DNA from 3 places in the Algoriphagus sp. Y33 genome. Region 1 is predicted to be linked to each of the others. Evidence: riboswitches for the same ligand, from Rfam matches in the RefSeq annotation. Region 1 holds a riboswitch; each other region holds the start of a gene.

Region 1 (3,113 bases):
TGGTGGCCGAAGACAATATGGTCAATCAGCTATTGATTAGGAAATTCTTGAAGAAATGGCATATGGGCAAACTAGTGATTGCTTCGGATGGACAGGAGGCGATTGACGAGTTTGAACAGGGGGAGTTTGATGTCGTACTCATAGATATACAAATGCCGGTAGTGGATGGTTTTGCAGTGGCAAAACGGATACGGGAAAACAAGGATTTGCTCAAAAGTAAAATCCCCATTTTAGTTCTAACGGCTAGTTCTTATCATGAGATCAAGGCTGAGATGGAGCAGATTGGTATTAATGATTATGTGGAAAAACCATTCACTCCTGAGGAACTGTATGGGAAATTAACTGAATATCTTAATTCGAAAGATATCGGTTAATACAGGTTTAGCATTAATTTTGCCTGACAGGTTTGAATCTGCCCAGCTTTACACAAATCCACTATTCAATGCCCCTTTTTAATAGATTCATATTATTGCTTTTTGTTTTTTTTGGTGTTGTTGATACTCAGGCACAACAATTAATAACAAAACGCTCCACTTTCTATGCCTTAGCGGGTACTTCAGGAGCCCGTCTTAATCAGTTTGACAACATACTGGCAGACCGTGGCTTATCCGGTTTGAGAAATAGGTATCAGACAATAGGATTAGGCTATCAGGCAAGAATCAATGATTTTGTGCTTGGAATGGATGTATTGCACAATAGAGGGGGAGTAAGTGAGCTCGATGATTTTTCTATGAACTACAGGACTTCCAGGGCATTGCTAAATGTAGGCTATGCATTTACCGAAGAATCACGATTTCAGCTAATCCACTATATGTCCATCGGAGTTGGATTCCTTAACTTTCAAATGCTACCCACCGAGCGCACAAGAGATCTTGATGCTTTTTTGGCAAAACCGGAGCAGGGATTTGTGCTTAGGGAAAAAGATATACAAAAAGGGACGTTGAATTATGGGAATTTCCTGACTGAAATCGGTTTTCAACTTAGCTATGATTTTGACTTGCCCGGTAGAAGAGAAGCACTACAGATTATAACCAAGATGGGGTATTCATTCAGTCCTCTGGAAGGGAAATGGAATATGAATGGAATCAACTTTGACAACGCCCAGAGTGGAGCATTTATAAGATTAGGTGCCGGTATCACATTACCCGATAGGAATTTCTTCTATAAAGATGCAAGCATAGGTGTCTCACTGATAAGAGGAGTTCACTTCACCATCCCGAAGAGATTTAATGCCAGGTTGAAAGAAGCAGGTCTGAATCCATTGAATACTACGCCTTCCAACTGGGGGTTAAGGATTTTGGGTGATACAGAGCGTCTCCTTTACGGTGCAGAACTTTATAATCTCGCATTGGATGGAAAGGCAAACGACGAAAAAAGACATTCTCTAAACAGCTTGAGAGTCTATGGAAATATAGGATATAATTTGATTGAATATAGAAATTTTGGTTTGGGGACATTAGTGGGTCTTGGATATGGCAATATACGCTATACACTTTTGACTAACGATAAGCCTGATTTTCCGGAACTATTTGAGCAGAGAGATTTTGATGGGTATTTGAGGAATAGCGGGCTGATGCTGAAGCCAGAAGTCTTTGCAGAATACGGGATTCCTATGACCAGACGAAAACTTTTTGACTTGGTGCTCACCGTAGCAGCGGGATACGAGATTCCTTTAGCAAATTATAAGCTAGGCGATTTGAGTATGTCGGGTTATATGGCAGGACCTTATTTGAGTTTCGGGGTAGGGGTAAGACCCTGATTTATTCATTTGACAATGTAATTCATCTTTTAGTAAATCCTTTTAGGAGATTCTCCTGTTTTATTATCAAAATGCTATTAACTTTGGGTTGCTTATCGAGAAAGACCGAGGGAAGGGCCCAACGACGTCTTAGCAACCTAGAAATAAGGTGCTAACTCCCATCCCGATATATCGGGAACAGATGAGCGGACTAGTACATCGTACTTCTCTCCGGTTTTGCTCGACAAGCTTTTTGATTAACAAAAAATCAGTATGCAAAACAGAACGGAATCCCTGCTTCAAGAACTTTCTAAGCGAATTTTAATCCTCGATGGAGCCATGGGAACCATGATTCAACGATATACCCTGACCGAGGAGGATTTTCGAACTCCTGAGCTAGCCGAACATCCCAAATCCCTGAAGGGGAATAATGATTTATTGTCTCTGAGTAAGCCCCAAATAATCAGGGAGATCCATGCTGAGTATTTCAGGGTGGGAGCAGATATTATTGAGACCAATACTTTCTCTGCCACCACAATTGCACAGGCAGATTATGATCTTTCGCATTTAGCATATACTATTAATGTGGAGTCTGCAAAGCTAGCAAGGGAGGTAGCTGACGAATTCACTGCAAAGAATCCGGATAAACCCCGCTTTGTGGCGGGGGCGATAGGGCCGACCAACAGAACGGCTTCGCTTTCGCCGGATGTGAATGACCCCGGCTATCGTGCAATCACTTTTGATCAGTTGGCAGAAGCCTATGCAGAGCAGGTTCGCGGGTTGTTGGATGGTGGAGCAGATATCCTATTGGTAGAGACGATTTTTGATACATTAAACGCCAAAGCTGCTCTGTATGCTATCCAGGATGTGTTTGAAGAAAGAAATATTCCGTTGGATCCTAAAGAAGGAGGTATCCCGATCATGATCTCCGGTACAATCACCGATGCTTCCGGGCGTACACTTTCGGGTCAGACTACTGAAGCATTTTTGATCTCCATATCGCATGTTCCCTTACTGTCAGTTGGATTGAACTGTGCTTTGGGGGCCAAAGAATTAAGACCCTATTTAAAAGTGTTGGCGCTGGAATCACCGTTCTATGTGAGTGCTTATCCGAATGCAGGCTTGCCGAATGAATTTGGACAATATGATCAGGGGGCAGATGAAATGGCGGATCAGATAAGGGACTTTTTGAAAGAAGGAATGCTGAATATTTTGGGGGGCTGTTGCGGCAGCACACCTGAGCATATTTCAGCTTTGGTAAAGATGGCTGCTGATTTTCAGCCGAGAAAATTACAAGTGGAACTAGAGGAAACGTTGGACTGAGAAGATGGCTAGAAATAATTACATGAAACTATCCGGCTTAGAGCCATTGGTT
Region 2 (3,113 bases), 2.5 Mb from region 1:
AGTTATAATTTTTAATTGTTACTAATTATCGATAATTTATTCTTTCATCCTTAAATTTTAACCTATGGTAAAAAGTTTTCAAGGGGTTAGAATGGCAGAACCCAAAAAAGCCCCAATTCCGCAAATTCTAGTAAAAGAGTACATGAGTACAAGCTTGATTACTTTCAAGCCGGATGATACTATTGATCAGGTAATGGAAGTGCTCACCAAACGAAAGATATCCGGTGCACCGGTGATAGATGCTTCAGGCGCATTAATAGGTATTATTTCGGAAGTGGATTGCCTAAAAGAGATTATTAAAGGAAAATACACCAACACGCCGAAATTCCCGGCAAAAGTAAGCGAGCATATGTCTAGGGATGTTCTTACGCTTTCTCCGGATTTATCAATATTCGATGCTGCATCACAATTTTTAGAGCATAAAATCCGAAGATTCCCGGTGATGAAAGATGGAGTCCTGTTGGGACAGATTAGTCTGAGTGATATAATTCGGGCCTTTCCTACCTTGCGGCAAACCACTTGGTAGAAGTGAGGCTTAAAAAATGAATGCCCTCAAAAGAATAACATCCTTTTTGAGGGCATTTTTGTATTCAACCTGCTTTTATCTTACAAAGACTGGCAGCAATGCTAGTCGTTTTACTTTGATAAGTCAATCGCTCTTTCTACATCCTGAATTATGTCTTCGTAGTGCTCCAGACCTACAGATAGTCGTACCAGTCCATCCGAAATCCCAACCTGTGCTCTTTCGTCAACAGAAAGTTTGCTGTGCGTAGTAGAGGCAGGATGTGTGACAATACTTCGACTGTCACCCAGATTAGCAGTGATGGAGATCATCTGAAGCTGATCGATGAAGCGTTGGGCACGCTGAACTCCGCCTTTCAGATCTAAGGTAACTATCCCACCACCCTGACTCATTTGTTTTTTTGCGATTTCGTATTGGGGATGTGATTTTAGGAATGGATATTTTACTGCAAGTAACTCAGAATTACCTTCGAAATACTCAGCTACTTTCAGCGCATTGCTGCAGTGTCTATCCATTCTTACACCAAGTGTTTCCATGCTTTTCGCAAGTATCCATGCATTGAATGGAGATATGGCAGGCCCTGTATGTCTCGCAAAAAACTGTACTTCCTGCATCAAGTTAGCTTTGCCCAAAATCAAGCCTCCCAGCACTCGTCCTTGTCCGTCGATGTATTTGGTAGCACTGTGGGTCACAATATGAGCTCCCCACTTAGCAGGCTGTTGTAAATAAGGCGAGGCGAAGCAATTATCCACTACCAGAATCAGGTTGTGAGCTGCCGCAAATTTACCCGCCCATTCCAGATCGATTATTTCCAAGCCCGGATTGGATGGGGTTTCGATGAAAAGCATTTTGGTGTTGGGTTGTATGAGTTTTTCCCAATTCAAATAATCAAAAATATCCCCGTAAGTAGAGGTGATCCCCCACTTAGGAAATACTTTAGTAAGTAGCTGATGAGTAGATCCGAAAAGTGACCGTGCGGCAAGTACATGATCTCCTTGCTGCAGTAGTGCGGCAATACTCCCAAACATTGCGGCCATCCCTGATGCAGTAGCAAATCCATCTTCAGTGCCTTCGGCAGCACAGACTTTTTCTATCAGATCACTGGAATTTGGGTTGGCATACCGGGAGTAGATATTCCCTTCTATTTCATCAGCAAAAGTAGCTCGGGCTTCTTCCGCTGAGTCGAATGTAAAGCTGGATGTAAGGTAAATAGGAGCGGAGTGCTCCCGCTGGCTGGACTTGGAAGGGGAGATCCTTACAGAGTTCGTTTCAAAGTGCTTACTCATTTATTGATCAGTTTAGATTTTGATAAGACTAATCAAGCAGATTTGAGAAAATCAAACCCAATGAGGGGAACGAAATAAAAGGGATTATTTGTGAAGTAAGCCAATCTATAGTTCCCGCATAGGGTAGGATTTGGCACCGTTCTCCGTTTCGGGATGGTTGCCAGAGGGTCGTTGAGCCTAATCTCTCGCCTCTTCTTTATAAATCAGTTGCCTGAAGTGATGCAAAGAAAGATCGATATTTGGGGAATTCCAAATCTTATTTCATGTGTTTGTGTTTTTTTAAAAGGCCACATGGAATCTCGCTTGCATTATAGCCATATAACCATTACAGTGTGTGACGCTTTAGTTATGCTCGATTTCATCAATCGTTGAATTGATTCATGGTGCGTTCTATGCCAATTGTACAAAAACTGAGGGTCATTTCTATTGCTTTATCCATTATGGTAGGGATTTCGGCAAATTCCTGCTGTGTGAAATTTCCCAAAACAAAATCAACTTGCCTACCCTTAGGAAAGTCATCGCCTATGCCCATTCTCAGTCTTGGGTAGTTCTGACCTCCTGTGAGCTCTTCTATGTTTTTCAGCCCGTTGTGACCGGCTGCGCTTCCTTTGGGTTTCATGCGGAGTTTGCCAAAAGGAATGGCCACATCATCTACGATCACCAGCGTATTCTCTTTGCTTACCTGAAGTTCTTTCATCCAGTAATTCATTGCCTTGCCACTAAGGTTCATGTAAGTAGTAGGCTTAATCATATGGATTGTTCTGCCTTTGTGCTTGAATTCTGTTTTGAATGCAAGTCTGTCACTCTTCCAGGTGCAGTCCTTCGAGTCGGCAAGCCTGTCCACTGTCAAAAAGCCAATGTTGTGTCTGGTGAGTTCATATTCTGGGCCAATATTCCCAAGGCCTATGATTAGGTGTTTCATGTGTTTATAATTTGTTTTTCAGCTGTCATATGGAATCATGAATGCATTATAATCACCTGGTGTGTGACTTTGGAGCCAGGCCTGTCTGCTTCAGGCAGGCTCGATTTTCATTTTACAGCAGCTATCGGGTTTGAAAATAAAAAATCCCACCCGGATATGGGCAGGATTTTAAATGAATAGTGTAATAGAGACTGAATTTACTCTTCTCCGCCTTTCTTACCTCTAAGAGCTCTTGGTACACCAATAGTCACGATAGAAACGTTCGGATTTGTTAGGATTTCGAAGCCTTCCACTTTGACATCTTCCACTTTGAATGATTTACCCAAGTCAAGCTCAGAAATATCGATAGGAATAACATCAGGGAAGTCTTTTGCAAGACCTT
Region 3 (3,113 bases), 430 kb from region 1:
CAGCGAGATCCCGTGTTGTCATCTGAGGAAAATCGTAATAGTACGGCTTACCGGTTTTGGGATTTTCGCTGAATGGCTGGGTAGAACCATAGCAGGATCCCAAAAGATTGGCGCAGATAATAAAATGATCGGCAGGGTCGAAGAATTTATCTTCCCCGATCAGACCACTCCACCACTCTGAAGCATTCGAATCTCCCGTAAGCGCATGGATAACCCAGATCACATTGGATTTGTCTGAATTGAGTTGGCCATACGTGGTATAGCCAAGGTCAAATTCAGGGAGAATTTCTCCTGATTCCAGATGTAAAGGCAAACTTGAATAAAATATTTCCTGGGTCATGGTAATCGAAGCGTACTGACTTTTAAGATTCATTTGATAAGATTAGATTTTATCGAAAGCTTGTTGCAGATCCGATTTGATATCTTCAATGTGCTCGATTCCACAAGAGATTCGCAACAGCGTAGGAGTGACTCCTGCGGCTAGTTGCTCTGCATCTGATAATTGTTGATGGGTAGTAGCTGCAGGCTGGATGATCAATGTTTTGGCATCACCCACATTGGCCAAATGGGAAATTAATTCCAGATTATTGATCAACGCAGAAGCTTGCTCTTTGTCACCTTTCAGCTCAAAACTCAGCACTCCTCCAAAGCCGTTTTTCAGATATTTTTTAGCCAATTCGTGGTAAGGAGAAGACTCCAATCCCGGATAATTCACTTTCTGAACAGAAGGATGTGTTTCCAGCCATTGTGCCAGAGCTAAGGCGTTTTCTACTGTTTTCTTAACCCGGAGTGAGAGTGTTTCAATCCCCTGAAGTAATAGAAATGAATTGAATGGACTGATGGCCGGGCCGAAATCACGAAGACCTTCTACTCTTGCGCGGATAGCAAAAGCTATGTTAGGCAGTCCCAACGGATTGTTTTCTCCGAAAACTTCCCAAAAGTTCAAGCCGTGATATCCTTCTGAAGGCTCGGAGAATTGTTTGAATTTTCCGTTTCCCCAGTTGAAATTCCCACCGTCTACTATAATTCCTCCGATGGAAGTACCATGTCCGCCTATCCATTTGGTGGCCGAGGAGGTTACAATATTTGCTCCATGAGTGATAGGCTGGCATAAATACCCTCCGGCTCCGAAAGTATTGTCTACCACCAGCGGGATATCGTGCTTTTTAGCGACAGATGCAATAGCTTCGAAATCGGGAATATTAAACTCAGGATTTCCTATGGTTTCTAGATAGATTGCTTTGGTTTTGCCATCAATCAAAGCTTCAAAATCATCAGGAGATTTACCTTTGGCAAACCTGGCATCGATGCCTATTCGTTTGAATGAAACTTTGAATTGATTGAATGTTCCTCCATATAGAAACGGACTGGAAACGAAATTATCACCCGCTTCCATGATGTTATTGAGTGCGAGAAACTGGGCTGCCTGTCCTGAGCTCGTAGCCACTGCTGCCACACCGCCTTCCAGTGTAGCTATTCTTTTCTCGAATACATCCGTAGTCGGGTTCATGATGCGGGTATATATATTCCCGAATTCTTTCAAGCCAAATAGGTTTGCTCCATGTTCAGCCGAATTGAATACATAGGAAGTCGTTTGGTAAATAGGTACCGCACGTGAGTTTGTAGACGGATCAGGCTCCTGCCCAGCGTGTACTTGAAGTGTGTCGAAGTGAAGTTTTTTTGACATGATTTTTTGGATTTATGGTTTGAAAAATAATAAACGTACGAAAGCGCATGACGAATTACTCCGACATAGGCGTAAATGAAATCAACACATGAATAAAGCGGAATGCTTGAGCACGGATGATGATGAAGTAGTAGTGTAAAGTGTATGATGTCCTGAGTGCATTTTACATTGAACTTATAGTTCCAAAAGAGAATATCTCTCTTGGCAGGAATTGGCACCTTGGACTTTCCAGGTTGCCAGAGGGTCTATGAGCCTGTCTCTCGCCTCTTCTTTATAAATCCGAGCACTTAAAAAGTGAAAGGATGCTGCAAATAAAAGGTCAGCGAATGGAAAATCAAAATTAATTTTCACCCGCTGACCGAAAAACTTGAATTATTTATCCAATTCTTCCAGATCGAATCTGAAAATAGGATTGATCGTCTCAAAATCTGATTCGATGTTTACCAATTCTTTGACCAAACCATCTTTTAATCCATAGACCCAGCCATGAATTTTCGGAGCTGATCTATCTCTCCATGCCTTCTGTATGATTGAAGTCTTGATCAGATCCTGGCACTGTTCTATCACATTATATTCTACTAAAGCATTTACTTTATCTTCATGGTTTTCTAGAGCATCAATATCTTTCTGATAAATTTTGTACACTTCTTTGATATTGAGAAGCCATTTGTTGATTAGACCGAAACTTTTATTACCAAGTGCAGCTTCTATTCCACCACAGCCATAGTGACCGCATACGATGATATGCTCAACCTTCAGCACTGCTACGGCATATTCCAATACACTGAGTAAATTAAGATCGGTATGCACCACCATGTTGGCTATGTTTCGATGTACGAATATTTCTCCCGGATCGGTACCTGTGATCTGATTAGCGGGAACTCTACTGTCTGAGCAGCCAATCCACAGAAATTTAGGGCTCTGCTGTTTTGCCAATCTTCCAAAAAAGTTCTCGTCGATCAGCTTTTGATCGTCTGACCAAGCTTTGTTTTGAATTAATAGTTTCTCGTAAGGGCTCATATGTTTTCGTAAATTTTATGCTTAAATCCTTCTACTGTAACGCGGATATTCCTATCTGCACTCGAAGCTATAAAGTCATTTAAGACTTCCTGAATGTCATGATCTATAAACTGCGCTTTTTGGGCATTGATAATCACTTTACTATCGGAGGGGATTTTGGATAGATTCTTCATTAGTAGTGCTTTATTGAGGAAGGAAACATCTTTGTGAAGCTGAAGGAGATAGTTTCCGTTCATTTCTGTAAGTGATATCGCCCGTACAAAATTTGTTTTAATCACAAAGAACAGACCGAACACCATCCCAATCCCTATTCCCACCAAAAGATCTGTAAATAAAATCGCCACTACAGTCACAATGAATGGAATAAACTGATCCCAGCCATTCTTGTACATATTGACAAAAAGTG

What was found. A riboswitch is a leader RNA that binds a small molecule or an ion and turns the genes downstream of it on or off. The one in region 1 is predicted to bind S-adenosylmethionine.
Region 2: it holds a riboswitch for S-adenosylmethionine, as region 1 does, so the genes downstream of both, ID165_RS16230 (PLP-dependent aspartate aminotransferase family protein) here and ID165_RS06140 (homocysteine S-methyltransferase family protein) in region 1, are expected to answer to the same signal.
Region 3: it holds a riboswitch for S-adenosylmethionine, as region 1 does, so the genes downstream of both, ID165_RS07790 (O-acetylhomoserine aminocarboxypropyltransferase/cysteine synthase family protein) here and ID165_RS06140 (homocysteine S-methyltransferase family protein) in region 1, are expected to answer to the same signal.

The regions. Positions count from the first base shown of each region.
Region 1 covers NZ_CP061947.1:1,503,107-1,506,219, forward strand. Annotated here, with positions in the region: gene ID165_RS06130 (response regulator) at 1-374, shown strand, start outside; gene ID165_RS06135 (hypothetical protein) at 443-1,759, shown strand; SAM riboswitch class I at 1,849-1,947, shown strand; gene ID165_RS06140 (homocysteine S-methyltransferase family protein) at 2,012-3,061, shown strand; gene metH (methionine synthase) at 3,066-3,113, shown strand, end outside.
Region 2 covers NZ_CP061947.1:4,042,001-4,045,113, reverse strand. Annotated here, with positions in the region: gene ID165_RS16235 (CBS domain-containing protein) at 65-526, shown strand; gene ID165_RS16230 (PLP-dependent aspartate aminotransferase family protein) at 637-1,809, opposite strand; SAM riboswitch class I at 1,912-2,014, opposite strand; gene pth (aminoacyl-tRNA hydrolase) at 2,171-2,731, opposite strand; gene ID165_RS16220 (50S ribosomal protein L25/general stress protein Ctc) at 2,929-3,113, opposite strand, start outside.
Region 3 covers NZ_CP061947.1:1,936,033-1,939,145, reverse strand. Annotated here, with positions in the region: gene metX (homoserine O-acetyltransferase) at 1-373, opposite strand, end outside; gene ID165_RS07790 (O-acetylhomoserine aminocarboxypropyltransferase/cysteine synthase family protein) at 383-1,687, opposite strand; SAM riboswitch class I at 1,859-1,967, opposite strand; gene ID165_RS07785 (carbonic anhydrase) at 2,060-2,707, opposite strand; gene ID165_RS07780 (SulP family inorganic anion transporter) at 2,704-3,113, opposite strand, start outside.